2 regions of the Pseudomonas coleopterorum genome follow, and region 2 is predicted to be linked to the other one. Evidence: riboswitches for the same ligand, from Rfam matches in the RefSeq annotation. Region 2 holds a riboswitch; the other holds the start of a gene.
What was found. A riboswitch is a leader RNA that binds a small molecule or an ion and turns the genes downstream of it on or off. The one in region 2 is predicted to bind cobalamin.
Positions count from the first base shown of each region.

Region 1: another riboswitch for cobalamin. It lies ahead of cobO (cob(I)yrinic acid a,c-diamide adenosyltransferase); the one in region 2 lies ahead of cobW (cobalamin biosynthesis protein CobW).

Region 1 covers NZ_FNTZ01000001.1:1,559,225-1,574,462, forward strand. The annotation lists gene BLV18_RS06920 (DUF3108 domain-containing protein) at 5-715, opposite strand; gene purN (phosphoribosylglycinamide formyltransferase) at 724-1,371, opposite strand; gene purM (phosphoribosylformylglycinamidine cyclo-ligase) at 1,371-2,429, opposite strand; gene BLV18_RS06935 (DUF2066 domain-containing protein) at 2,705-3,748, shown strand; gene BLV18_RS06940 (AI-2E family transporter) at 3,844-4,917, shown strand; gene hda (DnaA regulatory inactivator Hda) at 5,070-5,774, shown strand; gene BLV18_RS06950 (C40 family peptidase) at 6,087-6,722, shown strand; gene BLV18_RS06955 (C40 family peptidase) at 6,831-7,376, shown strand; gene BLV18_RS06960 (PQQ-dependent sugar dehydrogenase) at 7,416-8,729, opposite strand; cobalamin riboswitch at 8,850-9,070, shown strand; gene cobO (cob(I)yrinic acid a,c-diamide adenosyltransferase) at 9,223-9,834, shown strand; gene BLV18_RS06970 (cobyrinic acid a,c-diamide synthase CobB) at 9,831-11,165, shown strand; gene bluB (5,6-dimethylbenzimidazole synthase) at 11,162-11,809, shown strand; gene cbiB (adenosylcobinamide-phosphate synthase CbiB) at 11,821-12,714, shown strand; gene cobD (threonine-phosphate decarboxylase CobD) at 12,707-13,699, shown strand; gene BLV18_RS06990 (cobyric acid synthase) at 13,696-15,162, shown strand; gene cobU (bifunctional adenosylcobinamide kinase/adenosylcobinamide-phosphate guanylyltransferase) at 15,164-15,238, shown strand, end outside.
Region 2 covers NZ_FNTZ01000001.1:2,278,359-2,293,596, forward strand. The annotation lists gene pnuC (nicotinamide riboside transporter PnuC) at 1-48, shown strand, start outside; gene BLV18_RS10220 (AAA family ATPase) at 45-572, shown strand; gene BLV18_RS10225 (sigma 54-interacting transcriptional regulator) at 580-1,509, opposite strand; gene BLV18_RS10230 (DUF421 domain-containing protein) at 1,722-2,414, shown strand; gene BLV18_RS10235 (vWA domain-containing protein) at 2,417-3,091, opposite strand; gene BLV18_RS10240 (magnesium chelatase ATPase subunit I) at 3,073-4,080, opposite strand; gene cobN (cobaltochelatase subunit CobN) at 4,094-7,846, opposite strand; gene cobW (cobalamin biosynthesis protein CobW) at 7,850-8,914, opposite strand; cobalamin riboswitch at 9,004-9,199, opposite strand; gene BLV18_RS10255 (ABC transporter ATP-binding protein) at 9,231-9,986, opposite strand; gene BLV18_RS10260 (FecCD family ABC transporter permease) at 9,983-11,023, opposite strand; gene BLV18_RS10265 (ABC transporter substrate-binding protein) at 11,020-12,048, opposite strand; gene BLV18_RS10270 (HlyD family secretion protein) at 12,267-13,439, opposite strand; gene BLV18_RS10275 (MFS transporter) at 13,436-15,097, opposite strand.

The DNA.
Region 1 (15,238 bases), 720 kb from region 2:
CTGCTCAGCTGCCTTTCACCGATTTGCCGTCCACCGTGCCGTCCAGCAGCATGATGTTGTATTCCTTGCCATCGGTTTCCACCTGTTGCAGGCGTACCAGCAGGTAGTCCCAGTCCTTGGCGAACCAGAGCACGGTGATGCGCTTGCTCTGCGTGGGGTCACGCACACGCTCGACCTTGATCGCGTCGACCTGACCCGCCTTGGTCTCGACCTTTTCGGTGCCCAGCACGCGGAAATCGTAGGTGTCGATCTCGTCGCCATCGACCACCTGATAGCTCATGCTCTTCTTGCCGGCGGCCACGTCGTGTTGCAGGGCCAGCTGGTAAGTGGACTTGTCCAGTACGCCGTTGTTGAGCGGCAGGTTGATCGGATCGCCACGGTCGGTACCGGTGACTTTCTTGGCTGCCCAGTCGAAGTCCAGGTCGACCTTGCGGGCCTTGCCCAGGCCGCCACGTTCGAAGGTGTAGGTTTCCGGCAGCATGGCCTCTTTGTCGACACGCAGGGTGCTGACTTCGGTCAGGCTGGCGATCATCATCGAGGCCTTGAAGGCCAGGGTCCAGTCGCCACTGGCGTTCTTGCTCAAGCTGCGCTCGGCAGTGCCGCTCATGGGCAACTGCTTCCAGTCGGCGGTGTAGCTGGCGGAAAAAGGCTTGAGCTCTGCGGCATGGACCGGAAGGGCCAGCAGGGCAGCGGCGAAGAGCAGGGCGCGACGCATATAAACTCCTAGGGTCGAATCAAATGGCCACAAGCCGGCAGGGGCTGGCCATCGAGCAGTGCACCGTGTTCGTCGAGGCGCACACGGCCTTCGGCGAACCAGCGCACTGCCAGCGGGTAGATCTGGTGTTCCTGGCTATGCACCCGGTGCGCCAGGGTCTCTGGCGTGTCGGTCGACTGTACCGGAATCACTGCCTGTACGACCAGTGGTCCGCCATCGAGTTCCTCGGTGACGAAGTGCACGCTGCAGCCGTGCTCGGCATCACCTGCCTCGAGGGCGCGGCGGTGGGTATGCAGGCCTTTGTAGCGCGGTAGCAGGGAGGGATGGATGTTGAGCAGACGGCCGTGATAGTGGCGCACGAAGGACGGGCTGAGAATGCGCATGAAGCCGGCCAGCACCACCAGGTGCGGCTGGTACTGATCGATGAGATCGATCAGGGCCGCATCGAAGGCTTCGCGGTCGGCGAAACCCTGATGCTCCAGCACCCGTGCCTCGATGCCTGCATCGCGGGCGCGCTGCAGGCCGAGCGCATCGGCGCGATTGGAAATCACCGCGGCGATGCGGGCGGGGTGGCCCGCCTGCATGCTGTCCAGCAACGCCTGCAGATTACTGCCGGTGCCTGACAGCAGCACCACTACGTTACAGGTCGAAGGCATCAGTGAGCCTTGAGGTTCTTCAGTTCGACCTGAGCGGCGCCTTCGGCGGCCTGGGCGATTTCACCGATGACCCACGGCTGCTCGCCGGCACTGCGCAGGGAGGCCAGGGTCTTCTCGACGTCGGCCTGAGCCACGCAGATGACCATGCCGACACCGCAGTTCAGCACGCGGTGCATTTCGTGCTCATCGACATTGCCCTGCTGCTGCAGCCAGTCGAACACGGCAGGACGCTGCCAGCTGGCGACGTCGACCACGGCCTGGGCACCTTTTGGCAGAACGCGCGGGATGTTGTCGAGCAGGCCGCCACCGGTGATGTGGGCCATGGCCTTGACGGCGCCGGTGTCCTTGATCAGTTGCAGCAGCGGCTTGACGTAGATGCGGGTGGGCGCCATCAGCAGGTCGGTCAGCGGCTTGCCGTCGAGCTGGACGTTCTCGATGTCGGCACCGGCGACTTCGATGATCTTGCGGATCAGCGAATAGCCGTTGGAGTGTGGGCCCGAGGAGGGCAGGGCGATCAGCGCGTCGCCGTTGGCGACCTTGCTGCCGTCGATGATCTCGGCCTTCTCGACCACGCCTACGCAGAAGCCGGCCAGGTCGTAGTCTTCGCCTTCGTACATACCCGGCATTTCGGCCGTCTCGCCGCCCACCAGGGAGCAGCCGGCCAGTTCGCAACCGGCGCCGATACCGGTGACCACGGTGGCAGCGGTGTCGACGTTGAGCTTGCCGGTGGCGTAGTAGTCGAGGAAGAACAACGGCTCGGCGCCGCACACCACCAGGTCGTTGACGCACATGGCGACCAGGTCGATGCCGATGCTTTCATGGCGGTCGAGGTTCAGCGCCAGACGCAGCTTGGTGCCCACGCCGTCGGTGCCCGACACCAGTACGGGCTGCTTGTAGCCGGCCGGGATTTCGCACAAGGCACCAAAACCGCCCAGGCCGCCCATGACCTCCGGGCGCGCGGTGCGCTTGGCGACGCCTTTGATGCGTTCGACCAATGCTTCACCGGCGTCGATGTCTACACCGGCGTCCTTGTAGCTCACGGAGGGTTTATTGCTCATGATCCAGGCCTTTAAAGGAGGGAGTCGGGGGAGTCGACCGTCGTCGATCCACGAAGGCGCGCGATTTTATCAGGCTTGCCCGAACGTCACCAGCGCGGTTCGCCGGTTGTGCCCTTGCCGGCCCCGGGTCGGCCGCAGCCAAGGGGCGCGCGGGCATGCTACATTGTGTTCCCAGATATTGTGTGCCGAGATATTGTGCGTCGAGATCGACCACTGAGCTTTTTGCCGATTGCACGGTCACAGCCACAATCCGCTATTACCGTCGGGAAACGTCCATGCGTCTGCGCCACTGCCTGCTAGCCACTTGTATCACCTTGTCGAGCGTTCAGCTTCACGCCGAAACCATCAGCAACCTGTATCAGGTGCGCGAGCCTGTGGCCAGCCAGACGCCCGAGGAGCGTACCCAGGCCACGCAGCGGGCGCTGGAGACCCTGGTGCTGCGCCTGACCGGTGATGCCAAGGCGATTGCCAACCCCGGCCTGGCCAGCGTGCGCCAGGATCCGCAGCAGATCATCAGCCAGTATGGCTACGACGCCGGCCCGCCTGAGTCGCTGCAGGTCGATTTCGACATTGCCAGTACCGATAACGCCTTGCGCTCGGCCGGCCTGCCGACATGGGGCAGCAACCGCCCTTCGATCCTGGGCTGGTGGTTGAGCGACAGCGTCGAGGGGAGCAGCCTGGTTGGCGACGGGCAATCGGCCGCCGAGCCGCTGCGCCGTGCGGCTCAGCACCGCGGCCTGCCGTTGCGCCTGCCCCTGGCCGATCTCGGCGAGCAGGGCGTCGGCACCGCACAGAACATCGAGGCCAGCGATTCGGCAGCGCTGCGCAGCGCTTCCGAGCGGTACGGCGCCGATGCTCTGCTGGCCGTACATGCCCGTGAAGAAGAGGGCAAATGGTCGGGCACCTGGCGCCTGTGGCTGGGCAACCAGCGTGAGCAGGGCAAGGCCGAGGGCGCGGATCAAGCGGCCCTTGCCGATGCCGTGCTCCTGGCCGTCAGCCAGCGTTTGGCCACGCGCTTCGTCGCCAAACCCGGCGCCAGCACCGAAATGACCCTGGCGGTGGAAGGCATGAACCTGGAGCGTTACGCGCAGATGGGTCGCCTGCTTGAGTCCTACGGTGCGCGAGTGCGTACCGTGGACGGCGACAAGGTGATCTATCGCGTGACCGGCAGCGCCGAACAACTGCGCGCCCAGCTGGGTCTGGCCAAATTGCAGGAAGTGCCGTACCAGGCGCCGGTCGTACCGGTCGATGCCCAAGCCGCTCCCGGCGCACCGGCACCGGCGGCGCAACCCTCACCGGACCTGAACTTCCGCTGGTAAGTGGTCGAGAAAATGCGCCGCCGCTCGTGTGGCGCATTCGTTTCTCGCTGACTGAATCCGCTTTCAATCTCTTCTATATATAGCTGAGCTGCCTGATGACTGATATGCGCCGTTGGTTCTGGCTGGGGGCAGTGCTGCTGCTCTGCGTCTTTCTTTATGTGCTGCACCCGATTCTCTCGCCGTTCCTGGTGGGTATCCTGCTGGCCTATCTGGCCGATCCACTGGTCGACAAGCTGGAGAAATGGAAGTTGTCGCGCACCTGGGGCGTGGTGGTGGTGTTCGCCCTGTTCACGCTGCTGTTGGTCCTGGCGCTGCTGGTGCTGATTCCCATGCTCGCCAAGCAGCTCGTCAGCCTGTATCAGATGGCCCCGCAGATGCTCGACTGGCTGCAGCACACAGCGCTGCCGTGGGTGCAAACTCGACTGGGTCTGGCCGAAGGCTTCTGGAAGTTCGACCAGATCAAGGCTGCCATCAGCAGTCACATGGGGCAGACGACCGACATGGTCGGAGTGATCCTGTCCCAGGCCACCGCCTCGGGGCTGGCGCTGATGGCCTGGCTGGCCAACTTCGTGTTGATTCCGGTGGTGGCGTTCTACCTGCTGCGCGACTGGGACCTGATGATGGCGAAGATCCGCAGCCTGCTCCCGCGCCAGCGCGAAGGGCAGATCGTACGCCTGGCTGGCGAGTGTCACGAGGTGCTCGGCGCGTTCGTGCGCGGGCAGTTGCTGGTGATGTTGGCCCTGGGCGTGATCTATGCCACCGGGTTGATGCTGGTGGGGCTGCAACTGGGCCTGTTGATCGGCGTCGTGGCGGGGCTCGCGGCCATCGTGCCGTACATGGGCTTCGTCATCGGCATCGGTTCGGCGATCATCGCCGGGCTGTTCCAGTTCGGTCTGGATCCTTTCCACCTGATTGCCATCGTGGCCGTGTTCATGATCGGCCAGGCGCTCGAAGGCATGGTGCTGACGCCCCTGCTGGTGGGTGATCGCATCGGCCTGCATCCGGTGGCGGTGATCTTCGCCATCCTGGCCGGCGGCGAGCTGTTCGGTTTCACCGGTGTGCTGCTGGCCTTGCCGGTGGCGGCGGTGATCATGGTGCTGGTACGGCATATGCACGACCTGTACAAGGACTCGGACATCTATGCCGGTTCCGAGGATCCAGACCTCTGAATGCGACTGGCCGCCGGGGCCTTCAGAGGCCCCGGTAAACCGTTGATTTATCAAGCAGTGTTGCGCATTGTGCGGCTGCTCGGGCAGGTATAGACTTTGCACACTTCACATTGAGGCCCGTTGCAGCTCGATCCCAGAGCTGTTCAGCCAGCATGAAACCGATTCAGCTGCCCCTAGGTGTGCGTCTGCGGGATGACGCGACCTTCATCAATTACTACCCAGGCGCCAATGCCGCGGCACTCGGCTACGTCGAGCGCCTGTGCGAAGCCGAGGCCGGGTGGACCGAAAGCCTGATCTACCTGTGGGGCAAGCATGGGGTAGGGCGCACCCATTTGTTGCACGCTGCCTGCCTTCGGTTCGAGCAGTTGGGCGAACCGGCGGTGTACCTGCCCCTGGCCGAGCTGCTCGATCGCGGTGTGGGCATTCTCGATGACCTGGCCCAGTACGAGCTGGTCTGCCTGGATGACCTGCAGGTGGTGGCCGGCAAGCCGGAATGGGAAGAGGCCCTGTTCCACCTGTTCAACCGCCTGCGCGACAGCGGCCGCCGTTTGCTGATCGCCGCCTCTCACTCGCCTCGCGAACTGCCGGTGAAGCTCGCCGACCTCAAGTCCCGCCTGACCCTGGCTTTGATCTTCCAGATGCGTCCGCTGTCCGACGAGGACAAACTGCGCGCCCTGCAATTGCGTGCGTCGCGTCGCGGTCTGCACCTGACCGACGAGGTCGGGCATTTCATTCTCACCCGCGGCACGCGCAGCATGAGCGCGCTGTTCGACCTCCTGGAGCGTCTCGACCAGGCCTCGCTGCAGGCGCAGCGCAAGCTGACCATCCCCTTCCTCAAGGAAACGCTGGGCTGGTAGTCGGGCGGCTCGATTCAACCGCTCTATGACCTGTTTCATGGATGTTCCATTCGGTTCTAACGGAACTTGCACACCCGGTTTATCTGTATACCTGTCCAGTTCCCGTGATGGCTATGTGCGACCATTTATCGCCCAATGATTCCGGGGATTTTGGGCCATTACCGTGCAAACGCCCATCCGCCGGGCTGCAAAACGGGGCGTTAGATGTCAGCATAATTCTCCGGAGTCACATTTCGTTCGATTGAATTTGCAAATAATCGCCAGACGGGTATAGTCGCCACTTCTCAACTATTCCTTGTCACGGTCGTGCCCATGCTCAATCGCTTAGCACCCCTCGTGCCCATCGCACTGTTGACCCTTCTGGTCGGTTGCGCGGCGCAAGCCCCGGTCTCCCAGCAGCAGGTCCTGGACCCGGTCACCGCCGTCCAGCCGCATCAATCCCCCTCGAAGGCCTCGCTGGTTTTCGAAGACGAAATCACCACCGAAGACGAACTGGCCCAGTTCGACGGCAGCAAGGCCTACAGCCTGCCGATCCTGGCCGACAGCATTCTGGAGCGTGGCAAATCCCTGATCGGCACCCGCTACCGTTTCGGTGGCACAGACAAGGCGTCGGGTTTCGATTGCAGCGGTTTCATCGGTTATCTGTTTCGCGAAGAGGCGGGCATGAACCTGCCGCGTTCGACCCGCGAGATGATCAACGTCAAGGCGCCCCTGGTCGCACGCAACAAGCTCAAGCCGGGTGATCTGCTGTTCTTCAGCACCAATGGCCGCGGTCGTGTCAGCCATGCCGGCATCTACCTGGGTGATGACCAGTTCATTCACTCCAGCAGCCGCCGCAGCGGTGGTGTACGAGTCGACAGCCTGGGCGACAGCTACTGGAGCAAGACCTTCATCGAGGCCAAGCGGGCCTTGGCCATGGCGCCTGCCACGATGATCTCCAGCAAATAACAGACGCAGCGCAACGAAGCGGCGGTGAGGTGAAAACCTCAGCGCCGTTTGTGTTTTCGGGTAATGAATCTAGTCTATTACGGCAGTTGGCTCAGGATGGTTCGGTACATGTCTACCCAGGCACGCGTTTTCGCTTCAATCGCAATGGCCGCCATCCTCGCTGGGTGCGCCAGCGCGCCTCCGGCCAAAGTGGTGAGGCCCAAGGTCATCAATCCGATCGTCAAGAACCCGAACAACGACATGGTCGGCGCTGCCGACGACGTGCTGTTTCGGGCATTGGGATTGGTAGGTACACCGTACCGCTGGGGGGGTAATACACCCGACTCGGGCTTCGACTGCAGCGGCCTGATCAGCTTCGTCTACCGCGACGCCGCCGGCATCGCGTTGCCGCGCTCGACTCGGGAAATGATCGTCATGCGCTCCCCCGATGTCGACCAGTCCCACCTGCAGTCCGGTGACCTGGTGTTTTTCGCCACCAGCGGCGGCTCGCAGGTCAGCCACGCGGGGATCTATGTGGGTGAGGGACGTTTCGTGCACGCACCGTCGAGTGGCGGTACGGTCAAGCTCGATTACCTGAACAAGCCCTATTGGCAGAAAGCCTACCTCAACGCCAAGCGGGTGTTGCAACCCGGCCAGTTGGCCCGCAACCCGTGACGGCAACAGGGCGAGTCTCCTCGCCCTGTTCAATCCACATCACTTGGCGGCAGTGACTCGCCAGATCTTGTTGCCCACATCGTCTGCAACCAGTACTCCACCCTTGTGATCGGGCAATACCGCGACCGGGCGACCCATGGCCTTCTCGTCTGAATTGAGAAAGCCGCTCAGCAGATCGATCGGTTGACCGCTCGGCTTGCCGTCCACGAACGGTACGAACACCACCTTGTAACCACTGTGCGGCTTGCGGTTCCAGGAGCCATGCTGGCCAATCAGGGCGCCGGTGGTGAAAGGTGCGGGCAAGCCACTGCCGTCGGCGAAACTCAGGCCCAGCGAAGCGGTGTGCGGGCCGACTGCGTAATCGGGAGCAATGGCCTTGGCCACCAGCTCAGGATTCTGCGGCTCGACGCGCACGTCTACGTGCTGACCGTAGTAACTGTAGGGCCAGCCATAGAAGCCACCGTCCTTGACCGAAGTGATGTAGTCAGGCACCAGGTCGCTGCCGATTTCGTCACGTTCGTTCACGGCTGTCCACAGCTTGCCCGTCTTCGGTTCCCAGGCCATGCCGTTGGGGTTGCGCAAGCCGGAGGCGAAGATGCGGTGCTGGCCGGTGGCAGCGTCCACTTCCCAGATCGCTGCACGACCTTGTTCCTGATCCATGCCGTTTTCGCCAACGTTGCTGTTCGAGCCGACGGTGACGTACAGCTTCTTGCCGTCGGGGCTGGCGATGACGTTCTTGGTCCAGTGGTGGTTGAGCGTGCCGCCCGGCAGGTCAACGACTTTCTCGCCCGCGCCGCTGATCGAGGTGGCGCCGTCGGTGTACTTGAAGCGCAGCAGCTTGTCGGTGTCCGCCACATAGAAGTCGTTGCCGACCAGGGTCATGCCGAAGGGCGAGTTGAGGTTGGTGATGAAGACCGTGCGAGTTTCGGCCACACCGTCACCGTCCTTGTCGCGCAACAGGGAAATCCGGTTGGCGCTGGGCACGCCCGCGCCGGCGCGGCTCATCACCTTCTCCATGACGAAGCCACGTATGCCTTTGCTGTCGTCCGGCTTGGCCGGGGAGTTGGTTTCAGCCACCAACACGTCCCCGTTGGGCAGCACGTACAGCCAGCGTGGGTGGTCCAGGTCCGCGGCGAAGGCGGCCACTTGAGTACCGGGCGCCGCCGTGGGCTTGCCCCCTTCGGCCCAGCCGATGGCCGGTGCGATGTTGACGGTGGGGATCAGGGTCTTGTTGGGTTCGGGCAGTTTGGGCGAGGGCCCGGTCCCGTCGCTGACCTGCAACGATGACGTTTCACCACAGGCGGCGAGGCCGGCTGCCAGCAGGATCAATGTAGCGAGGCGGGTCTTGTGCATGGTCGGGCTCTCTGAGGTTTTGTTCACACAGGGTAGAGGCGTCGGGTCTGGGCAAGGTTCAACCGCGTTGTCCGTCAGCAGCGGTGGTGGATCAATTGACGCTCCGGGCGCAACCCTCTAACCTGCGCGGCTGTTCCAGGTGCTCGGCGATCAGGCGATCGACCCGAGTGAAACAGGGAAGCCGGTGCGCAGCGTTTACGCGCCATGCCGGCGCTGCCCCCGCAACGGTAGACGAGTCAAGGCTGCACACGATGCCACTGAAGCGATTCGGGAAGGCGTGTCGCCTGGGTGTACAGACCCCGCTCGTGAGCCCGGAGACCGGCCTGGCGCATTTTTTACGGCTCGTTGCAGATCCCACGATGGCGTGGGCCTGGGGCGTGCCCTGATCCATCTTCTGTCGCGCGGGGAGAGCGGCATTGACGTTCACTGTCCGGCCAGTTGGCCGCGGTGTCGCGTCGATGCCGCCTGCGCGCAGGTGTAGCGGAGAGCCACCATGAACGAAACAGCCGAGCGCGACGCCCGTCACCTGGCGCGCATGCTGCGCAAGAAAGCCGTGATCGACGAACGCATCGCCAACTCCCCCAACCAATGTGGCTTGCTGCTGGTGCTCAGCGGCAACGGCAAGGGCAAGAGCAGCTCGGCTTTCGGCATGCTCGCGCGGGCCATGGGCCACGACCTGCAGTGCGGCGTGGTGCAATTCATCAAGGGGCGCAACAGCACCGGCGAGGAGCTGTTCTTCCGACGCTTTCCCGAGCAGGTGCGCTACCACGTGATGGGCGAAGGCTTCACCTGGGAAACCCAGGATCGCCAGCGTGACATCGCGGCGGCCGAAGCGGCCTGGGAAGTCTCCAGGCAACTGCTGCGCGATCCAGCCATTGGCCTGGTGGTGCTCGACGAACTCAATATCGCGCTCAAGCACGGGTATCTCGACCTGGACACCGTGCTGAGCGATCTGCAGGCGCGTCCACCCATGCAGCATGTGATCGTCACCGGCCGTGGCGCCAAGCCCGAGCTGATCGAGCTGGCCGACACGGTGACCGAAATGGGCATGATCAAGCATGCTTTCCAGGCTGGCATCCGTGCCCAGAAGGGCATCGAGCTATGACCGAACCGCGCCAGTGCCCGGCGGTGCTGATCGCCGCGCCGGCCTCCGGGCAGGGCAAGACCACCGTCACCGCCGCTCTGGCGCGCCTGCATCGCAATCAGGGCCGCCGCGTGCGGGTGTTCAAGTGTGGCCCGGATTTTCTCGATCCGATGATCCTGGCCAGGGCCAGCGGTGCTCCGGTCTATCAATTGGACATGTGGATGGTCGGCGAGCAGGACAGCCGGCGGCTGCTGTGGGAAGCGGCCGAGGAAGCCGACATCATCCTCATCGAGGGCGTCATGGGGCTGTTCGACGGTACACCCTCGAGCGCTGACCTGGCGCGCCATTTCGGTGTTCCCGTGCTGGCGGTGATCGACGGCACGGCCATGGCGCAGACTTTCGGCGCCCTGGCGCTGGGTCTGGCCTGTTACCAGCCTGACCTGCCGTTTGCCGGGGTTTTGGCCAACCGTGTCGGCACCGTGCGCCATGCGCAGTTGCTCGAAGGCAGCCTGACCCAGGGGCTGCGCTGGTACGGGGCCTTGTCCCGGGAAACCGGGATCGAATTGCCCAGCCGCCATCTGGGGTTGGTGCAGGCCAGCGAGCTCAACGATCTGGACACCCGTCTGGATGCCGCGGCCGCAGCCCTTGCGCAGACATGCCAAGTGGCCTTGCCGCCCGCGGTCACGTTCGCCGTCCCGGTCGAACACCCAGTTGCGCGCCTGCTCGACGGCGTGCGCATCGCCGTGGCCCGCGATGCCGCTTTCGCCTTCGTCTATGACGCCAGCCTCGATGTACTACGCGACATGGGCGCCGAGCTGGTGTTCTTCTCGCCGCTGCACGATGCGCAGCTGCCAGCGTGCGACAGCCTTTACCTGCCCGGTGGCTACCCGGAGCTGCATCACCTGGTGCTCGCCGCCAATGCTTCGATGCTCGCCGACATTCGTGCCCATCACGCAGCGGACAAACCGCTGTTGGCCGAATGCGGCGGCATGCTTTACCTGCTCGACGCGCTGACCGATGTCGACGGCGCCCGCGCCGAGCTGCTGGGGTTGCTGCCGGGCGAGGCGGTCATGCAGAAACGCCTGGCCGCCCTGGCGTTGCAAGCGGTCGAGCTGCCTGAGGGCGTCCTGCGCGGGCACACCTACCACCATTCGCTGACCAGTACCGAACTGCAGCCGATCGCGCGTGGCGTGAGCCCCAATGGCGGTCGTGGCGCCGAGGCGGTTTACCGCCAGGGGCGGATGACGGCCTCCTACGTGCATTTCTATTTCCCGTCCAATCCGGCGGCGGTGGCCGGGCTGTTCGCCCCCGCTGATTGCGCGCGTGCAACCGAGCATCGGGACGCGTCATGAATCAGCCCTACAGCGACAGCGAGCGCGCCGCCATCTACCGGGTCATTGCCGAACGCCGCGACATGCGCCACTTCATCGGCGGCAGCGTGCCTCCCGCGCTGCTCGCCCGCTTACTGGCAGCTGCCCATCAAGGACCCAGTGTCGGCCTGATGCAGCCGTGGCGCTTCGTCCGCATCAGCGACCGGGCCCTGCGCGGGCGCATCCAGGCCCTGGTCGAAGAGGAGCGGCTGCGCACCGCGCAGGCCATGGGCGAGCGCTCCGACCAGTTCATGCAGCTCAAGGTCGAGGGCATCAATGACTGCGCCGAGGTGCTGGTGGCCGCGCTGATGGACGATCGCGAGCGCCATGTGTTCGGCCGTCGGACCTTGCCGGAAATGGACCTGGCCTCGGTCTCCTGCGCCATCCAGAACCTGTGGCTGGCCGCACGCGCCGAAGGCCTGGGCATGGGCTGGGTATCGCTGTTCGACCCTCAGGCCCTGGCCGAGGTGCTGGGCATGCCCGCCGGGGCCAAGCCGGTGGCGGTGCTGTGCCTGGGGCCGGTCGAGCAATTCTACGAAGCGCCCATGCTGGAACTGCAGGGCTGGGCGGCAGGCCAGCCACTCGAACAGATGCTGTACGAAAACCAGTGGGGAACATCGTTGTGAGTATCGCGTTGATGACGGTCGCCGGGGTGGCGCTCGATGCCCTCCTGGGCGAGCCGCGCAAGCACCATCCGCTGGTGGCTTTCGGCCGTCTGGCCAATCGCATCGAAACACGCTTCAACCGCGCCGGGCGTGGCTGGCGCAGCCACGGCGTCACCGCCTGGTTCCTGGCCGTGGTGCCCCTGACCCTGCTGGCCACGGTGCTGTCCTGGCTGCCGCTGGTGGGCTGGCTGGTCGAGATTTTCGCGCTGTACCTGGCGCTGGGCATGCGCAGCCTGGGTGAACACGTGATGCCCGTGGCCCAGGCGCTGCGCAGCGACGACCTGGACGCTGCGCGTCACCGAGTCGGCTACCTGGTCAGCCGCCAGACCGAAGCGCTCGACGCCGAAGCGGTGGCCCGCGCCGGTACCGAATCGGTGCTGGAAAACGGCAGTGACGCCGTGTTCGCGGCCATCTTCTGGTTCGTCGTGGCCGGCGCCCCTGGCGTCGTTCTCTACCGGCTGAGCAATACGCTGGACGCCATGTGGGGCTATCGCAACGAGCGTTTCGAGCGCTTTGGCTGGGCCGCGGCGCGGATCGACGACGTGCTCAACTACATTCCGGCGCGCCTGGTCGCGCTCACCTACGCAGTCCTGGGCAAGACCCGCCTGGCCCTGCGTTGCTGGCGGCATCAGGCGCCGCAATGGGACAGCCCCAACGCCGGCCCGGTGATGGCGGCAGGCGCCGGCGCGCTCGGTGTGCAGCTGGGTGGCCCGGCGATCTACCACGGCGAACTGCATGAGCGCGCCGTGCTGGGCGAAGGCGTGCCGGCCGATGCCGACGCCATCGAGCGCGGTTGGAACCTGGTCCGGCACGGCGTCTGGCTATGGCTGCTGGTACTGTGCCTGGGAGGCTTGATCGATGCTTGAACACGGAGGGCGCTTGCGTCAGGCAGTGCTCGATTACGGCATTGCCGAAGCGGACTGGGTCGACCTGTCCACCGGTATCGCCCCCTGGGCGTTCCCCATTCCCGACATCGCGCCCCGCGCCTGGGCCCGGCTGCCGGAAAACGACGACGGCCTGGAAGACGCTGCACGCGGCTATTACGGCTTCCAGCACGTGCTGCCGGTGCCGGGTTCGCAGGCGGCGATCCAGACACTGCCACGCCTGCGTCGCAGCGGTCGGGTAGGGGTGCTGTCGCCGTGTTACGCCGAACACGCCGAAGGCTGGCGCCAGGCTGGGCATGTGGTGCGGGAAATCAACGAGGAGGAAGTCGAACACTTCATCGACAGCCTCGACGTGCTGGTCGTGGTCAATCCGAACAACCCGACCGGGCGGTTGCTGTCCACCGAGCGGCTGCTGGCCTGGAACGCCCGGTTGAACTGTCGCGGCGGCTGGCTGGTGGTCGACGAGGCCTTCATGGACAACACGCCGCAGGGCAGTCTGGCCCGGCACGGTGTGCAGCCCGGACTGATCGTGCTGCGCTCGTTCGGCAAGTTCTTCGGCCTGGCAGGCGTGCGCCTGGGCTTCGTTCTGGGCGAGCCGCGCCTGCTGAGGTCGCTGGCCGACCTGATCGGGCCCTGGGCCGTCAGCGGTCCGACACGACGATTGGGCCAGGCGTGCCTGCTCGACAAGGCGGCACAGCGTGCCCAGATTGCCCGCTGCGCGCAGGCCAGTGAGCGCCTGCTGCGGTGCCTGCAACATCACGGCCTGGCGCCTCAGGGCGGCTGCGCGCTGTTCCAGTCGGTATCGTGCGCGCAGGCCGAGCACCTGCAGGGGTTTCTGGCCCAGCGTGGCATTCTGGTGCGGCTGTTCAAACAGGACTGCCGCCTGCGCTTCGGCCTGCCCGCCGACGAGGGTGACTGGACGCGACTCGATGCTGCCCTGAGCGACTATCGGGAGCACCTGGCATGAGCACATTGATGGTCCAGGGCACGACGTCCGATGCCGGCAAAAGCACCCTGGTCACCGCGCTGTGCCGCTGGCTGACCCGCCAGGGTGTCGCCGTGGTGCCGTTCAAGCCGCAGAACATGGCCCTCAACAGCGCGGTGACCGCCGACGGCGGCGAGATCGGTCGCGCCCAGGCCGTGCAGGCCCAGGCCGCGTACCTTGAGCCGCACACCGATATGAACCCGGTGTTGCTCAAGCCCAACAGCGACACCGGTGCCCAGGTGATCATTCACGGCCGTGCCGTGACCACCATGAACGCGGTCGCCTATCACGACTACAAGGCCATCGCCATGCAGGCGGTACTGGCGTCGCACCAGCGTTTGAGCGACACGTACGATGTGGTGATGGTCGAAGGCGCCGGGTCGCCGGCCGAGATCAACCTGCGCGCCGGCGACATCGCCAACATGGGCTTTGCCGAAGCGGTCGACTGCCCGGTGCTGCTGATCGCCGACATCAACCGTGGCGGCGTCTTCGCCCATCTGGTCGGCACCCTGGAATTGCTGTCGCCCAGTGAGCAGGCCCGAGTGCAGGGCTTCATCATCAATCGCTTTCGCGGCGACATCGCCTTGCTCCAACCTGGCCTGGATTGGCTGGAAGCCCGCACCGGCAAGCCAGTGATCGGTGTGCTGCCCTACGTCATGGACCTGCACCTGGAAGCCGAAGACGGCCTGGATCGGCGTCAGTCGGGCAAGGCCGACACCGTGCTCAAGGTGATCGTGCCGGTGCTGCCACGCATCAGCAACCACACCGATTTCGATCCGCTGCGCCTGCATCCGCAGGTCGATCTGCAGTTCATCGGCGCAGGTGACGATATCCCCCCTGCTGACCTGATCATCCTGCCCGGCTCCAAGAGCGTGCGCGCCGATCTGGCCCACCTGAGGGCCCAGGGTTGGGAAGAAGCGATCACCCGCCATCTGCGTTACGGCGGCAAGGTGCTGGGGATCTGCGGCGGACTGCAGATGCTCGGCACGCGCATCGATGACCCCTTGGGGCTCGAAGGCGCCGCCGGTTCCAGTGCAGGCCTGGGCCTGCTGGAGTTCACTACCCAATTGCATGCCGAAAAACAGCTGCGCAACGTCACTGGCCTACTGAGCCTCGAACAGGCTGCCGTCAGCGGCTACGAGATTCACGCCGGCGTCACCGTCGGCGCGGCGCTCGAGCGTCCGGCCGTGCAACTGAGTGATGGTCGGCGCGACGGCGCGATCAGCGCGGACGGGCAGATCCTGGGCACGTACCTGCATGGACTGTTCGAAGCGCCCCAGTCGTCCGTGGCACTGCTGCGCTGGGCGGGGCTCGCCGACGTGCAATCGGTGGACTACCACGCGCTGCGCGAAGCGGACATCGAGCGCCTGGCCGATCTGGTCGAGCGGCATCTGGACACCGCTCGCCTGCGTGAACTGTGTAGCCTGCCCGGCGGGAGTGACTGACATGCTGCAACTGATTCTGGGTGGCGCCCGCTCGGGCAAGAGCCGCCTGGCTGAACGCCTGGCTGCCGACAGCCAG
Region 2 (15,238 bases):
GTTCACGGCTGGCACCAGTGGCGCAACAGCGAAGCAATGTCGCGATGAAAGTGGTTGTACTGTGCGGGCCGGAGTCGTCGGGCAAGAGCTGGCTGGCCGAACGCATGCGCGAGCGTATGGGCGCCGTGGTCGTGGGCGAATACGTGCGCCATTTCATCGACCGAGAGCAGCGCGACACCTGCTATGCCGACATCGACACCATCGCCCGTGGTCAGCTGGCCTGGGAGGATGCCGCTCGCCGTAGTCACCCCGCACTGTTGCTGCTCGACACGCACCTGCTGAGCAACCTGCTGTGGAGCCGCACCCTGTTCGACGACTGCCCGGCGTGGCTTGAACCTGCGCTGCTGGAGCGCCACTACGATGCCCACCTGCTGCTCTCGCCCGAAGGCGTCGAATGGTCCGCGGACGGCCAGCGCTGCCAGCCTGACCTGGCTCAACGGCAAACCTTTTTTCAGCAAAGCCAGGCATGGCTGCAGGCGCACGCGCTGCCCTGCACCGTGATCAGCGGTGACTGGCTGGCGCGGGAGGCGCAGGTGCTGGCGAGCATTCGACATGTTCTGGATCAACCCTAGCGTGCAATCAGCGCATGTGATGTTTGTGCAGCAGTCGGTAGAGTGTCGGGCGTGAAACGCCGAGCACCCTGGCCGCCGTGCTCAGGTTGCCGCCGTGGCGCAGCAGCACGTCGCCAAGCGCCTGACGCTCGGCACGGTGCTTGTAGTCGTTCAGCGTGCCCATCGGCGCGGTGACCAGGGTTTCGATACCCAGTCCCAGGTCGATGGCTTCGATCTGATTGCCGGGGGCCAGTGCCTGCGCCTGGCGAATCCGGTTCGCCAGCTCGCGGACGTTGCCCGGCCAGTCGTGCTCACCCATGGCAATAAGCGCCTCTTGACTGAAAGGACGGTGACGTCGGCCGTTCTCGCGGCTGTAGCGTTGCGCGAAATGGTTGGCCAGCATGGCCAGGTCGCCATAGCGTTCGCGCAAGGGCACCGCGACGATCTCCAGCACGTTGAGTCGATAGTAGAGGTCTTCGCGCAGCTGTCCCCGGCTCATGGCCAGCGTCAGATCGGTGTCGCTGGTAGCCAGCACCCGAACGTCCACTTCACCTGCAGCCTTGCGCTGGAGAAAGCGCAGCAGTTGCTCCTGAACGTCCAGCGGCAAGTCCTGCACCTGTTGCAGCAGCAAGGTTCCGCGATCGGCAGCCTGCAGCACGCTGCCGGACAGCGGATGCACATTGCTCTGCCCGCAGCCAGGCGCGAACAACGGCGTCTGGCCCGGACGATGGGCGCGGACCTGGCAGTCGAACACGATGAATGGCTGCTGCCTGCGCGGGGACTGCTGGTGCAGCGCACGCGCAATCAACTGCTTGCCGGTGCCCGCCTCACCGTGGATCAAGACCGGTGAGTCAGTGGCGGCGAATTTGCTGATGAGCTTGTACAGGTCGCGCATGGGCTGACTATCGCCCAACAGTCCGCAAGGCTCGCAGGGGTAGGCATTCGAATTCACAGGCATGGCCTTTCCTTGCATGGACGTGCTCGGGAAAATACATCAAAAACAGCGGGTTGCAACTTACGTCAAAATGGTAACGGAAAATTGACGTTTAACCCCCGCCAAGGCTTCAGCACGGACCCTTGACGCCACATAGGGCGTCAGCGGTACGTCTCGCAGACAGCCAGCACCGCGGGGTGTACAATCGGCGCTTTTGGTCAGGCAAGGGATTGGAAATGCAGGCGTTCGATTGGCATCGTGTGCTGCTGGGTGAAGTCAACACGGGCTTTCTCGGTGAGGTGGTCGCCCGCACGCTGATGGCCTATGTGGTGGTCTTCTTGTTCCTCAAGATCGCCGGGCGACGCGGGGTGCGCCAGCTTTCGCTGTTCGAGCTGGTGGTGATCCTGACGCTGGGTTCGGCGGCTGGCGACGTGACCTTCTACGAGGACGTGCCCATCCTGCCGGTGCTGGTGGTGTTCGTGGCGATGATCATCTTCTATCGCCTGACCACCTTTCTGACCGAACGCAGCGGTCGCTTCGGCGAATGGCTGGAAGGCAAACCGTTTTTGATCATTCGCGACGGCGTGTTCGAACTCAAGGCGCTGCAGAGCGGCAACATCACCCACGCCGAGTTCCTGATGGAACTGCGCCTGCGCGGCGTCGAGCACCTGGGGCAGGTGCGCCTGGGCATCCTGGAGGTCAATGGCGATGTCAGCCTGTACTTCCACGAGCGCGAAGACGTCAAGCCGGGGCTTTCGATCCTGCCGCCCGAGCATCGCGTGTCATTGACCAAGGTCGACCGTGAAGACCTGTATGCCTGCGAATACTGCGGTCACCTGGAAACCCTGCGCGATCAGCAGGCACTGCCCTGCCCTCGCTGTGACAATCCTGTATGGAGCAAGGCCCTGAGCAACCCCCGGGCCAGCTGAGGCTAGGCCCGTGGCAGATCTTCCAGATGCCGGTACTCGGCGTTCAATGCCGATGCCAGGGTGCGGGCCCGACCCAACCGGATCGGCCCCCGCTCCATGTCTACCAGCAATGCCGGGCAGGCCAGTGGTGCCATGCCGTCCAGCGACTTGAGGCGCCCGTCGGTGAACACCAGGCAGCGCTGGGCCTCCTCGGGATAGCGGCGCCCGCGTTGCTTCAACCAGTCACGGGCCTGATCCAGCGCCGCAAGCAGCGGCGTGCCGCCACCAGCGCCCAGCTCGGCGAGCCAGGGTTGCAGGGCTGCCGAGGCTTTCAGGCCGTGGCATTGCCAGATTGGCCCGCTGCCACTGGCAGTCAACAACGCCAGCCGTGCGCGCTGCCAGTAGGCATCGTCGAAGACCTGCGCCAGAACGCCCTTGGCCTCGGCCAGGGCGCCGTGCCGGCGGGTCGAGGCAGAGGCGTCGACCACCACCAGCCACAGTTGCTGCGCCGCGCTGCGACGTTGCTGCCAGCGCAGGTCATCGCGCTGGCGCGGTCGGCCTTGCAGCAGCGTGGCCGGCCAGTCCACCGTACCGGCCGCCGCCGCGCGCGCCGCACCCTGTCGCCCTTGTTCGAGGTGGCCCTTGCCGGGCCGAGCATCCGCTGGGCGCGGACGGATGCTCAGGGCTTTTTTGGCCAGCTCGGTACGCTGCGGCGTTCACCTACCGGAACGGCCTGGGCGGGCATGTCGCCCCACTGGCCCTGACCCGGATCGGAAGGTTGCGCGGCGCTTGCAGCGGGCGGCGGCGGCGGCGCTGGCTTCGACTCGGGCTGGCGCGGGGCCTGGCGGCGATGGCGCAGGGCGAACTCGGCCACTGCTTCGACGTCCTCGTCGAGAATCTGCTCAGCCCCTCGCCAGGCGGCGTGGGCCCGTGCCGCGCGCAGCCAGACCAGGTCGGCACGCAGGCCATCCACGCCCTCGGCGAAACAACGGGTGGTGATGGCTTCCAGCGCCTGATCGCACAGCGGGATCGATTCGAGGCGTTCCCGCGCCTGCTGGCAGCGCAGCCGCAGCGCTGACTGCGCTGGAGCCCATTGCTCACAGAAGCCTTGGGGATCGCTGTCGAAGGCCAGGCGGCGGCGGATGATCTGGCCACGTTCGGCGGGCGCCGGCTGGCCGTCCATGGCGATGTTCAAACCGAATCGGTCGAGCAACTGCGGGCGCAACTCCCCTTCCTCCGGGTTCATGGTGCCGATGAGCACGAATCGCGCTGCATGAGTATGGGAAATACCGTCACGCTCGATGCGGTTGACGCCACTGGCGGCAACGTCCAGCAGCAGGTCGACCAGATGGTCGGCGAGCAGGTTGACCTCATCGACGTACAGCACGCCGCCGTCGGCCTTGGCCAGCACACCGGGCGAAAAGCGTGCGCGCCCCTCACCTAAAGCGGCCTCCAGATCCAGCGTACCCACGAGACGGTCCTCACTGGCACCCAGCGGCAATGTCACCAGCTGGCCATCGGCAAGCAGGTCGGCCAGACCGCGCGCCAGCGTGCTCTTGGCCATGCCCCGCGGCCCTTCGATCAGCACGCCGCCGATGCGCGGGTCGATGGCGGCCAGGCACAGCGCCAGCTTCAGCGAATCGGCGGCCACCACGGCGGCCAGCGGAAAGTGCACGGTGTCGGTCATTGCAGGGTTCTCTTCAGGCATCTTCTTCGGTATCCAGCAGCAGGTCTCCCACGGCCTGACGGTAGTCGCCGGGCTCGGCCCACAGCCCACGTTGCTGAGCTTCGAGCAGGCGTTCAGCCATGTCGCGCAGGGCCGCAGGGTTGTGCTCCTGCAGGAAGCCGCGGGTGTCCGGGTCGAGCAGGTAGGCGTCGGTGAGCAAGGCGTACTGATGGTCGTCGATCAGGTGGGTGGTGGCATCGAAGGCAAACAGGTTGTCGACCGTCGCGGCGAGTTCGAAGGCGCCTTTGTAGCCATGTCGCTTGACCCCTTCGATCCACTTGGGATTGGCCGCACGGGCGCGCACCACCCGATTCAGCTCTTCCTTCAGGGTGCGCACGCGTGGCACGTCGGGTTGGCTGTGGTCGCCGTGGTAGCTGGCCGTCGTCTGTCCGCTCAGGGTTTCCACGGCGGCGAGCATGCCGCCCTGGAACTGGTAGTAGTCGTTGGAATCGAGCAGGTCGTGCTCGTGGTTGTCCTGGTTCTGCAGCACCGCCTGGACCTGGCCCAGGCGCCGCGCGAACGGCGCGCGTGCGGCGGTGCCTTCGTCATCCGCGCCATAGGCATAGGCACCCCAGTTCAGGTAAGCCTCGGCGAGGTCTTCGCGGGTCTGCCACAGGCGGCCGTCGATGGCACCTTGCACACCGGCGCCATAGGCGCCCGGCTTGGCACCGAAGATGCGCCAGCCCGCCTCGCGAGCGGCCTGCTCGGCCGAGACACCCTCGGCCAGCAACTGAGCCTGTTCGCTGCGAACCTTGGCCGCCAGGGGGTTGAGGTCGTCGGGCTCGTCCAGCGCAGCCACGGCCTGCACCGCTGCATCGAACAGGCGCAGCAGATTGGCGAAGGCGTCGCGGAAGAAGCCGGACACCCGCAGGGTCACGTCCACCCGCGGGCGGTCGAGCAGGCTGAGCGGCAGAATCTCGAAATCGTCCACGCGCTGGCTGCCGGTGGCCCACACCGGCCGCACGCCCATCAGGGCCATGGCCTGGGCAATGTCGTCGCCACCGGTGCGCATGGTCGCCGTGCCCCATACCGACAGGCCCAGCTGACGCAGGTGGTCGCCATGGTCCTGCAGGTGACGCTCCAGGATCAGGTTGGCCGAGGCGAAGCCGATCCGCCAGGCAGTGGTGGTCGGCAGGTTGCGCACGTCCACGGAAAAGAAGTTGCGCCCCGTGGGCAACACGTCGAGACGGCCACGGCTGGGCGCCCCGCTCGGCCCGGCGGGCACGAAGCGGCCGGCCAGGGCGGCGAGCAGCCCGTGCATCTCGGCCGGCCCGCAGGCATCCAGGCGCGGCGCCACGGTGTCGCGCAGGTGACCGAGAATGAGTTGCACGTCATCGAAGCCATCACCCAGCTCCAGAGGGCCGTCCAGTGCGCGTTCGATCAACTGTGCGGCGTACAGCTCGAGTCGTTCGCGACCGTCACCGGCGCTGCGCCACGGTTCGGCGGTCAGCTCGGCCAAGGCTGCTGGCCGAGGCCCGCTCCAGGGGGCGCCGAGGTCGCAGTCGAGCGGGTCGAAGCCCAGCGCGAAGGCCTTGGCCAAGGCGCGCAGCAGGCTGGCCTGGGCGCCCTGGCCGTTGCCCCGTGGGATGCGCAGCAATGCCAGCAGGGTATCGGCGCGCAGACGACCCTGGGGCGACTCGCCGAACACGTGCAGACCGTCGCGAATCTGCGACTCCTTCAGATCGCACAGGAAGGTGTCCAGGCGTGGCAGCCAATCCGCCGGTTCGGCCCCTTCGGCCATCTGCAGTTCGTGGTCGATGCGGGTCTCGCGCACCAACGCCAGAATGTCCTTTTCCAGGGCCTGGGCGCGGCGCGGATCGAGCATCTGCGCGTCGTAGTATTCGTCGGCCAGCAGTTCCAGGTCGCGCAGCGGCCCGTAGGTTTCGGCGCGGGTCAGCGGTGGCATCAGGTGGTCGATGATCACCGCCTGGGTGCGGCGCTTGGCCTGGGCACCCTCGCCCGGATCGTTGACGATGAACGGATAGATGTTGGGCATCGGCCCCAGTATCGCGTCGGGCCAGCACTGTTCGGAGAGGCCCACACCCTTGCCCGGCAACCACTCCAGGTTGCCGTGCTTGCCGACATGGATCAGCGCATCGGCGCCATAGGTGTGGCGCAGCCAGAAATAGAACGCCAGATAACCATGGGGCGGCACCAGGTCGGGGTCGTGATAGACCGCGCTGACGTCCACCTGATAGCCACGGGCGGGTTGGATGCCGACGAAGGTCAGGCCCATGCGTAGGCCGGCGATCATCATCCGGCCGTTGCGGAACATCGGATCGGCTGCCGGCTCGCCCCAGCGTTCGCGGACGGCGGTCTGATTGGCTTCGGGCAGCAAGGCGAACGCGGCCAGGTAATCGTCCAGCGCCATGCTCTGGGCACAGGGGCGCAGGTCCAGCTGTTCCAGGTCGTTGGTCACGCCACCGAGCAAGGCGTGGATCAAGGCCGTGCCGCTGTCGGGCAGATCAGCGACCGGGTAATCCTGCTGCTGCATTGCGCGCAGAATGTTCAGCGCCGCCGCCGGGGTATCCAGGCCGACGCCGTTACCGATGCGCCCATCGCGGGTCGGGTAGTTCGCCAGCACCAGGGCGACACGCTTGTCGGCATTGGGCAGGCGCGCCAGGGCGGCCCACTTGCGCGCCAGTTCGGCGACGAAGTCCATTCGCTCGACATGAGCCCGGTAGCACACCACGTCGCTCTGGCTGCGCTCGTTGTGCCAGGCCAGGTCCTTGAAGCTGATGGCGCGACTGATGATGCGTCCGTCCAGCTCCGGCAAGGCAATGTGCATGGCCAAATCGCGCGCACCCAGGCCCTGCGCGTTGGCCTGCCACAGCGCCTGGTTGTCCTGGGCGCAGATGGCCTGGATCACTGGAATGTCGCGGCGAAACGGGCGCAGGTGCGGGGTTTCGGGGCTGGACTGGGCGAAGCCGGTGGTGTTGAGGATGATCGCCGCATCCACTTCGTCCATCCACGCCTGGACCTGCTCAAGGCACCCCGCTTCCTTGAGGCTGGCCACGGCAATCGGCAACGGGTTGAGCCCGGCCGCCTGCAGCCTGGCACAGAAGGTATCGACGAAACCGGTGTTGGCCGCCTGCAGGTGCGAGCGATAGAACAGCAACGGCACCACAGGCCAGTGCGCTTGCCACTGCGCCTGCCAGTGGGCCAGATCGGCGGTCGGTTGCGCCGGATGGTAGATGACCGTGCGTGGCAGGGCCTGAGGTGCTTCGCAGGGTTCGGCGCGACCGAACCAGGTATTGCCGAGGTAGCCGAACAGGTTGCGCGCGTTTCCCATGCCGCCCTGGCGCAGGTACTGCCACAAGCGGTCGGCCTGCTCGGCAGGCACCGTACAGCGCTCGGCCAGTTCGGGATCGGGGCGATCGCAGCCCGGTACCAGGATGACCTGCACGCCCTGCTCGGCCAGTTGCATCAACTGCTCGACGCCGTAGCGCCAGTAGCCGATGCCGCCGTGCAGGGAAATCAGGATGACCTTGGCGTGGCGCAGCACCTGGTCGACGTAGAGGTCGACCGAGGCATGATTCTGCACCTGCATGGGGTTGGCCAGGCGCAGGCTGGGGTAGTCCTTCGGCAGATGCCCGCTGGCCTCGGCGAGCAGCGCCAGGTGCGAATCACCGCTGCAGAGAATCACCAGTTCGGCAGGCGTCTGGCCAAGGTCGGCGATGCTGTCGTCCGGCACGAAGCCGCCCGGCTGGGTTCTCAGCAGGTGCATGGGTCAGGCTTCCAGGGCCGCGCGCAGTTGCGCTTGCAGCGATTGCGCGTCGAGGTCCTGGCCGATCAGCACCAGGCGCGTGCTGCGTGCTTCGTCAGCGGCCCAGGGGCGATCGAAGTGCTTGTCGAAACGCGTGCCCACGCCCTGGATCAGCAGACGCATCGGTTTGCCCGGAATCGCCGCGAAACCCTTCACCCGCAGGATGCCGTGTTGAACCACGGCGGCGTTGAGCGCCTGCAGCAGCTTGGCCTCCTCGGCCTGGGGCAGCTCGATGGAGATCGAGTCGAACGCATCGTGGTCGTGATCGTCGTGATCGTCACCCTCGTGATGGTCATGATGGCTCTTGCGTGCGTCGATGTGCTGCTCCGACTCGGCGCCCAGGCCCAGCAGCACCGCCAGGGGCAAACGACCGCTGCTGGCTTCGACCACCTTGACCGCGGCCGGCAATTCTTCGGCCACCTCGGCGCGCACGGCGGCCAGGGCCTGAGCATCGATCAGGTCGGCCTTGTTGAGGATCACCAGGTCGGCGCTGGCCAACTGGTCGGCGAACAGCTCGTGCAGCGGCGACTCGTGGTCCAGGTTGGGGTCGAGCTTGCGCTGGGCGTCGACCTGGTCGGGGAATGCGGCAAAGGTACCGGCCGCCACCGCCGGGCTGTCGACCACGGTGATGACCGCATCGACCGTGCAGGCACTGCGGATTTCCGGCCACTGGAAGGCCTGGACCAGCGGCTTGGGCAAGGCCAGCCCGCTGGTTTCGATGAGAATGTGGTCGAGGTCGGCGCGGCGGGCGACCAGCTCGCGCATGACCGGAAAGAATTCTTCCTGAACCGTGCAGCACAGGCAGCCGTTGGCCAGCTCGTAGACGCGGCCGTTGGCCTCCTCTTCGCTGCAGCCGATGGTGCACTGCTTGAGAATTTCGCCGTCGATGCCCAGCTCGCCGAATTCGTTGACGATCACGGCAATGCGCCGACCCTGGGCGTTGTCGAGCATGTGCCGCAGCAAGGTGGTCTTGCCCGAGCCGAGGAAGCCGGTGACGATGGTGACGGGTAGTTTGGACAGCGTTTTCATCGGGTCGCCCTGATTGCGCGGCAGGGCACGAGACGAGCGCCGCTACGGCAGGCGCCGGCATTCGTCACCGGATCACCCCGCCCGGTTGAATAGGAAAGAACGGCGAGGCAGGTCTCCTGGCTCGTGATGCCGGCCCTGCGGGCCGAGGCTGCAGCGCCTTCCCGCGAACGATCGCAGTGGCCTTGGCGCAGCCTTCATCACTTACAGTTGCGGGGGCAGCCGCGGCTTGGACCGCGTTCCCGTCTTAGCTCTGCCGGGCAGAGAACCTCGAACGCGCAAGGCTAACACAGGGCACGGGATGTGTCAGTGACGCGGCTCAGACCCGATAGCGCACGTGCGGTCGACCGTCGGCCAGACTGACTTCGGCGTGCACGCCGTAGACTTCGGCGATCAGGCCCTCGGTCAGGACCTGGGCTGGCGCGCCGCTGGCCACCAGGCGCCCGTCCTTGAGGACCACCAGCACGTCACAGAACATGGCTGCCAGGTTCAGGTCGTGAATCGCCATGACGCAGGTCAGGGGCAGGTCCTGGATCAGGTGCAGCAGTTCCAGTTGATGCTGGATATCGAGGTGATTGGTTGGCTCGTCGAGCAGCAGTTCGCTGGGCTGCTGGGCCAGGGCGCGGGCGATCTGCACCCGCTGACGCTCGCCACCGGACAGGGTGTGCCAGCGCCGCTGCGCGTGGCCGCCCAGGTTGACCTGGGCCAGTGCCTGGGCAATGGCCCGATCGTCTTCTCGCAGCCACGGCGCGAACGGCGAGCGATGGGGCGTACGACCCAGGCGCACGACCTCCTCCACGCGAATGTCCACCTCGGTGCTGGCGTGCTGCTCCACCATCGCCACTTGCCGGGCGATGGTGCGCCGCGCCAGGTCGGCCAAGGGTTGATCGTCGAGGCTGACCTGGCCCTGGCTGGGACGGTCCAGCCCGGCCAGCAGGCGCAGCAGCGACGACTTGCCCGAGCCGTTCGGGCCGATCAGCCCGACCAGACTGCCAGGCGTGATGGCCAGGCTGACGTCGTCGAGAATCAGCAGCCCACCGGCCTTCCAGCTGACGTGGTGCAGTTGCAGGCTCATGCTCGACGCCTCGCACGGTAAAGGATCAAGGCAAACGCCGGGGCGCCGACCAAGGCCGTGACCACGCCGATGGGCAATACCTGGCCCGGTACGATGATGCGCGCGACGATATCCGCCAACACCATGAAATTGGCGCCGATCAGTACCGAGGCGAGCAACAGCCGAACATGGCTCGGACCCACCAGAAAGCGGGCAATGTGCGGTACTACCAGACCGACGAAGCCTACCGCGCCGACGATGCTGACCAGGGTGGCGGTGATCAGCGCGGTGGTTGCAAACAACACCAGCCGCACCGCCACCACGGGCACGCCCAGGGTGGCGGCGGCGTCTTCACCGAACACGAAGGCATCCAGCGCTCGGGCGAAGTACAAGCACACCAGCAAACCTGCACCCACTACCGCCGCGGCCAGGCCAACATCGGGCCAGCGCACCCCGCCCAGGCTGCCGAGCAGCCAGAACATCACGCTGCGGGCCTGTTCGGCATTGGCCGAGGTCGAAACGATATAAGCGGTCAGTGCATTGAACAGCTGCGATCCGGCCACTCCGGCGAGAATCACCTGGGCCGGACCGCTGCGGGCACCCGCAGCCAGCAGCAGCACCAGGCCGAATGCCAGCGCGGCGCCGAGAAAAGCCCCCAGGGAAATGCCGATCACGCCGCCGCCCAGGCCCAGCAGCATGATCATCACTGCGCCGGTCGAAGCGCCGGCAGAGATGCCCAGCACATAGGGTTCGGCCAGCACGTTGCGCAACAGCGCCTGCAGCACCGCACCACAGATCGCCAGACCGGCGCCGCAACAGGCGGCCACCAAGGCGCGGCTCAGGCGGTACTCCCAGATGATTCCCTGGACGATACGCGGCACCGCGTAGTCGCCCAGGCCGAGGCCGTTGAGCAATGCCTTGCCGACCGTGCCCAGGTCGATGCCCATCTCCCCTACCGACACCGCGAGGGCGATCGATACGCTCAGCGTGGCCAGGGCCAGCACGGCCAGCAGGCAGCGCCAGATCCAGCCATCTTCACGGGCCAGGCGCTGGATCAAGGGGTGGCCCGTGTACGCTCGAGGCCCGCCGCGATGTCTTCCACCGCGCGCACCACATCCATGGACGGATTCAGCGACTGGGCATCGACGACGATGATGCGGTCGTTGCGCACCGCATCCAGTTCACGGGTGACCGGGTCGCTGCGCAGGAAGGCGAGCTTCTTCTCGACATCGTCGGCCGGATACAGTCGACGTTGCATGCGGGCAACGACGATCACGTCGGGGTTGCTGGCGGCGATGCTTTCCCAGCTCACGCCAGGCCACTCCTCGTCACTGTCGACGATGTTGCGCAAACCCAGCAGACGATTGATGTAGCCCGGCGCGCCGTTCTTGCCGGCCACCCAAGGGTCCCCCTCCAGGCGCGTGCTGGAGAACCAGTACACCACTGACAAGGGTTTCTGCCCGGTGCGCGAGGCGCGCTCGGTGGCGGCCTGAATGCGCGCCTGCAACTGGGCGGTCAAATGCTCCCCGGCTGGTTCGACATCGAAGATGGTGGCCAGCTCGCGAATTTCCTTGTTCACCAGGTCCATCGAGAACATCTGGCTGCGACTGCCGTCGGCATTGGAAGTGGCGGTGACCTGCTTGCCGTCGCAGTCGCTGGGCGATACGTAGGACGGGATGCCGAGACTGGCCAGCTGCTCGGGCTTGGCGACTTCACCGTTGGGGCCGACATGGTAGGTGTACTGCGCCACCACGATGTCGGGCGCGGTATTGGCCACGGCTTCGAAGCTGGGCGCATTGTCGGCCAGGCGCGGCACCTTGGCATTGTCGGCGCGCAGGTGCTCGGGCAGCGGCCCGAACCAGACCCCGGTGCCGACCATGCGTGGTGCCAGGCCCAGTGACAACAGAATCTCCGTGCTCGCCTGGCCCAGGCTGACCGCGCGCTGTGGCGCCGCCTGGACAGTCACCGGCGCTCCACAGTTGGGCAGGGTCAGGGGATAGTGGGTGGCGGCGAGGCTGGCACCGGCGGCGAACAGACCGACGACAGCGACGCTGGCGTGGGCAAAGACGGCAGAAAAACGCATGGCAACTCCTTGGATGGCGCGTCCAACAGGTTCAGGAAAATCCCAGGGGCAAGGTCTGGCTGACGACATGTAACATGCCGATCACAGTGGCGCGACCGCGCCGGATTCGAACCGGCTTCCTGCACTGGGCGAAGACAAACGGCGCTGACGGTAGGCGACCCGTGGGCAAAGATCAAATGGTTTAGCCCCGACCAGGGGGTGCAACCGTCTTGGCCGCCCTAGGGCGCGCCGTCACTCGGCGGATCCGTGCGGTCCTGCTCGACCACATAACCGGTGTCGATGCTGACCACGACCGACATGCCGGGCCGCAGCCGTTGCGCTGCGGCCTGATCCGGGTCCACGGTGATGCGCACCGGAATCCGCTGGGCGATCTTGACGAAGTTGCCGGTGGCGTTGTCGGCCTGCAGCAGGCTGAATTCCGAACCCGTCGCCGGTGAGATGCGCTGCACGTGCCCGCGCAGTCGCAGGTGATTGAGCGCGTCCACGGTGAAGGTCACCGGCTGACCGATGCGCACGTTGGCCATCTGGGTTTCCTTCATGTTGGCCACTACCCACAGCGTGTCGGGCACCAGCGCCATCAATTGCGCCCCGGAGTTGACGTAGGCGCCCAGACGCACGCCGATCTGCCCCAACTGGCCGTCGCGCGGCGCTACGATGCGGGTGTTGTCCAGATCGATGCGGGCCAGCTCCACGGCGGCTTCGGCGTTGGTCACGTTGGCTTCCAGCGAGTCGCGGTTGACGATCACCGTCTGCAGGTCTTCGCGCGCAATCGCCAGCGCAGCCTTGGCCTGCGCCACCGACGCCAGCGCCTGGGCATTGGCGGCTCGGGTCACATCCAGCTCGCGGCGCGACACCGAGCCATCGCTGATCAGGTCCTGGTTGCGGCGCAGGTCGGCGGCGCCCTTGCGGGCCTGCGCTTCACTGTCGACGACCGCCGCCTGGCGCTGGGCGATGGTGGCTTCGGCACTGCGGCGCTGTTGCAGGTTGTTGGCCAGTGCGGTTTTCTGCACCTGCACCTGGGCCAGCGCCTGGTTCAGGCGTTGCCTATAGATGCGGTCGTCCAGACGCACCAACAGGTCACCGGCATTGACGAACTGGAAGTCCTGCACGGGCACTTCGTACACATAGCCCGCCAGTTGCGGCCCGATGATCGTCACCTGGCCCCGCACCAGCGCGTTCTCGGTGCTTTCGATGTGGCTGCTGAACGGTGGCAGCTGCCAGGCATACAGCACGATCGCCACGCCAACCAGCGCCACGCTGGCGAAGATCAGGCTGGACAGTACCCGCACCCGTCGCGAGCGCGGTTCGGTGGCGGCCGGATTGGGCGGCGGAGTCTGGCCTTCGGGCGTGGCGGCGATGGCGTTGGTGGTCGTGGACGTCGGTTCGGTCATGAAGTGCTGGCGCCGCTGGTGGATACAGTAGGTGTCGCGGCGGTGGTGACCGCCCGGGTAGTGCTCATCAGCCACAGGCTGCGTACGAAGATCCATAGCATGGTCAGTACGGCAATGATGCAGATCAGCATGAAGACATCGTTATAGGCCATGACGTTCGCCTCGCGGGTGGCGGCGGTGGCCAGGGCGCGGGTGCCCAGAGTCGTGCGCAACGCGGGGTCGGCGATGCTCGCCAGGTAGCTCGCGGCGGAGCCGCTGATGCGCGCCTGCACCAGCGGATCCAGCAGCGTCAGGTGCTCGACGATCATGCTCGAGTGGTATTTCTCGCGCACGATCTGGAACGTACCCAGCAACGCCGCGCCGATCAATCCGCCGAGGTTGTTGCAGATACCGAAGAGGACCGAGAAGCTCACCAGGTTGCGTGGATTGGTCAGCACGTGGCGCATGCCCAGCACCATGGTCGGCCCCAGGAAAAACGTGCCGCCAAAACCCAGCAGGAACTGGCTCAGGTACATGTTGGCCGGACGCGTCAGGTTGCTGGAGAAACTGTCCATCGCCGAGCCCACGGCCATCAGGGCCAAGGCGATGATCAGCGGCATGAACAGATGCTCCGGGTTGATCGTCCAGGCGCTCACGGCCAGCCCGGCCACTGCGCCACAGAGCATTACCACATAAAGGGTGCGCATCTGCTCCTGGCCCATGTTCAGCACCTGCAGCAGCCCCACCGCCCCGGTGGACTGCTCCGACAGCACCATGCGCGTGAGAATCACCGCCAGGGCCAGGCGGATGGCGACGCCGCTGCCCAGCCAGCGGGTCATCAGCATCGGGTTGCTGCGATTGTGCTCCACAGCCAGCCCACCGAGGATCAGTACGATCGCCCCTGCCGACGCCCAGCCGATCCAGTCCGCCTCCAGCCACCAGTCGATCCGCCCCAGCGACAGCACGGCGCAGAGCAAGGCAATACCCGTCGCCAGGATGGCGAAAATCAGGAAATCCAGCGGTTCGAAGGTCTTGAAGCGGTCGCCCGGCGGCAGCTTGAGCAGGAACACGCAGCCCAGGGTCAGCAGCGCCATGCCCAGTTCGAACAGATACAGGCCGCGCCACTCGGCGATCTGCAGCAGGTCTTCGGAGAATACTCGAGCAAGGGGCAGCGCCAGTTGCGAGGTGCCCAAGCCCAGCACCAGGGCCTTGAGTCGCCACTTGGCGGGAAAGGCCTGGATCATGTAGTACAGGCCCAGCGAACTCAAGGCCGCGCCGACCATGCCGTGTGCGGCCCGCACAGCGATGGCCGACGCGAGATCGTTGACGAACAGGTGGCCGAAGGTCACCAGGGCATAGAGCACCAGAAACAGTTCGGTGAAGGTGCGCAACCCGAATTGCTGGCGAAACTTGACCAGCAGCAGGTTCATCGACACGTTGGTCATCACGTAGGCGGCCGGCAGCCAGGCCATCTCCGCCGCCGTGGCGCCGAGCGCGCCTTGCAGAAATTGCAGGTTCGCCACCACCAGTGAGTTGCCCAGGCCACCGGTCAGGGCCACCAGCAAGCCAACGATCCCGAACGCCAGCCGCTTGGGTGTCGAATGCAAGGGCGTCGATGGCGAGCCCGGCAGGTTCGGCTTTTCGTGGGGCAGCCAGTCGCGGCTCGTGTAGCGGGACATGCGGTGGCCTTGGCAGGTGGCGAGCGGAACGTTGGAAAGGGTGCGCTAGTAAACCTCACCCATGGGTGGCTTGCCAATGGTCGCCGCCCTCTCGATTTGACTGTGCCTCGGCAGTGACCCAAGCTGAATACCCCGGCCAAG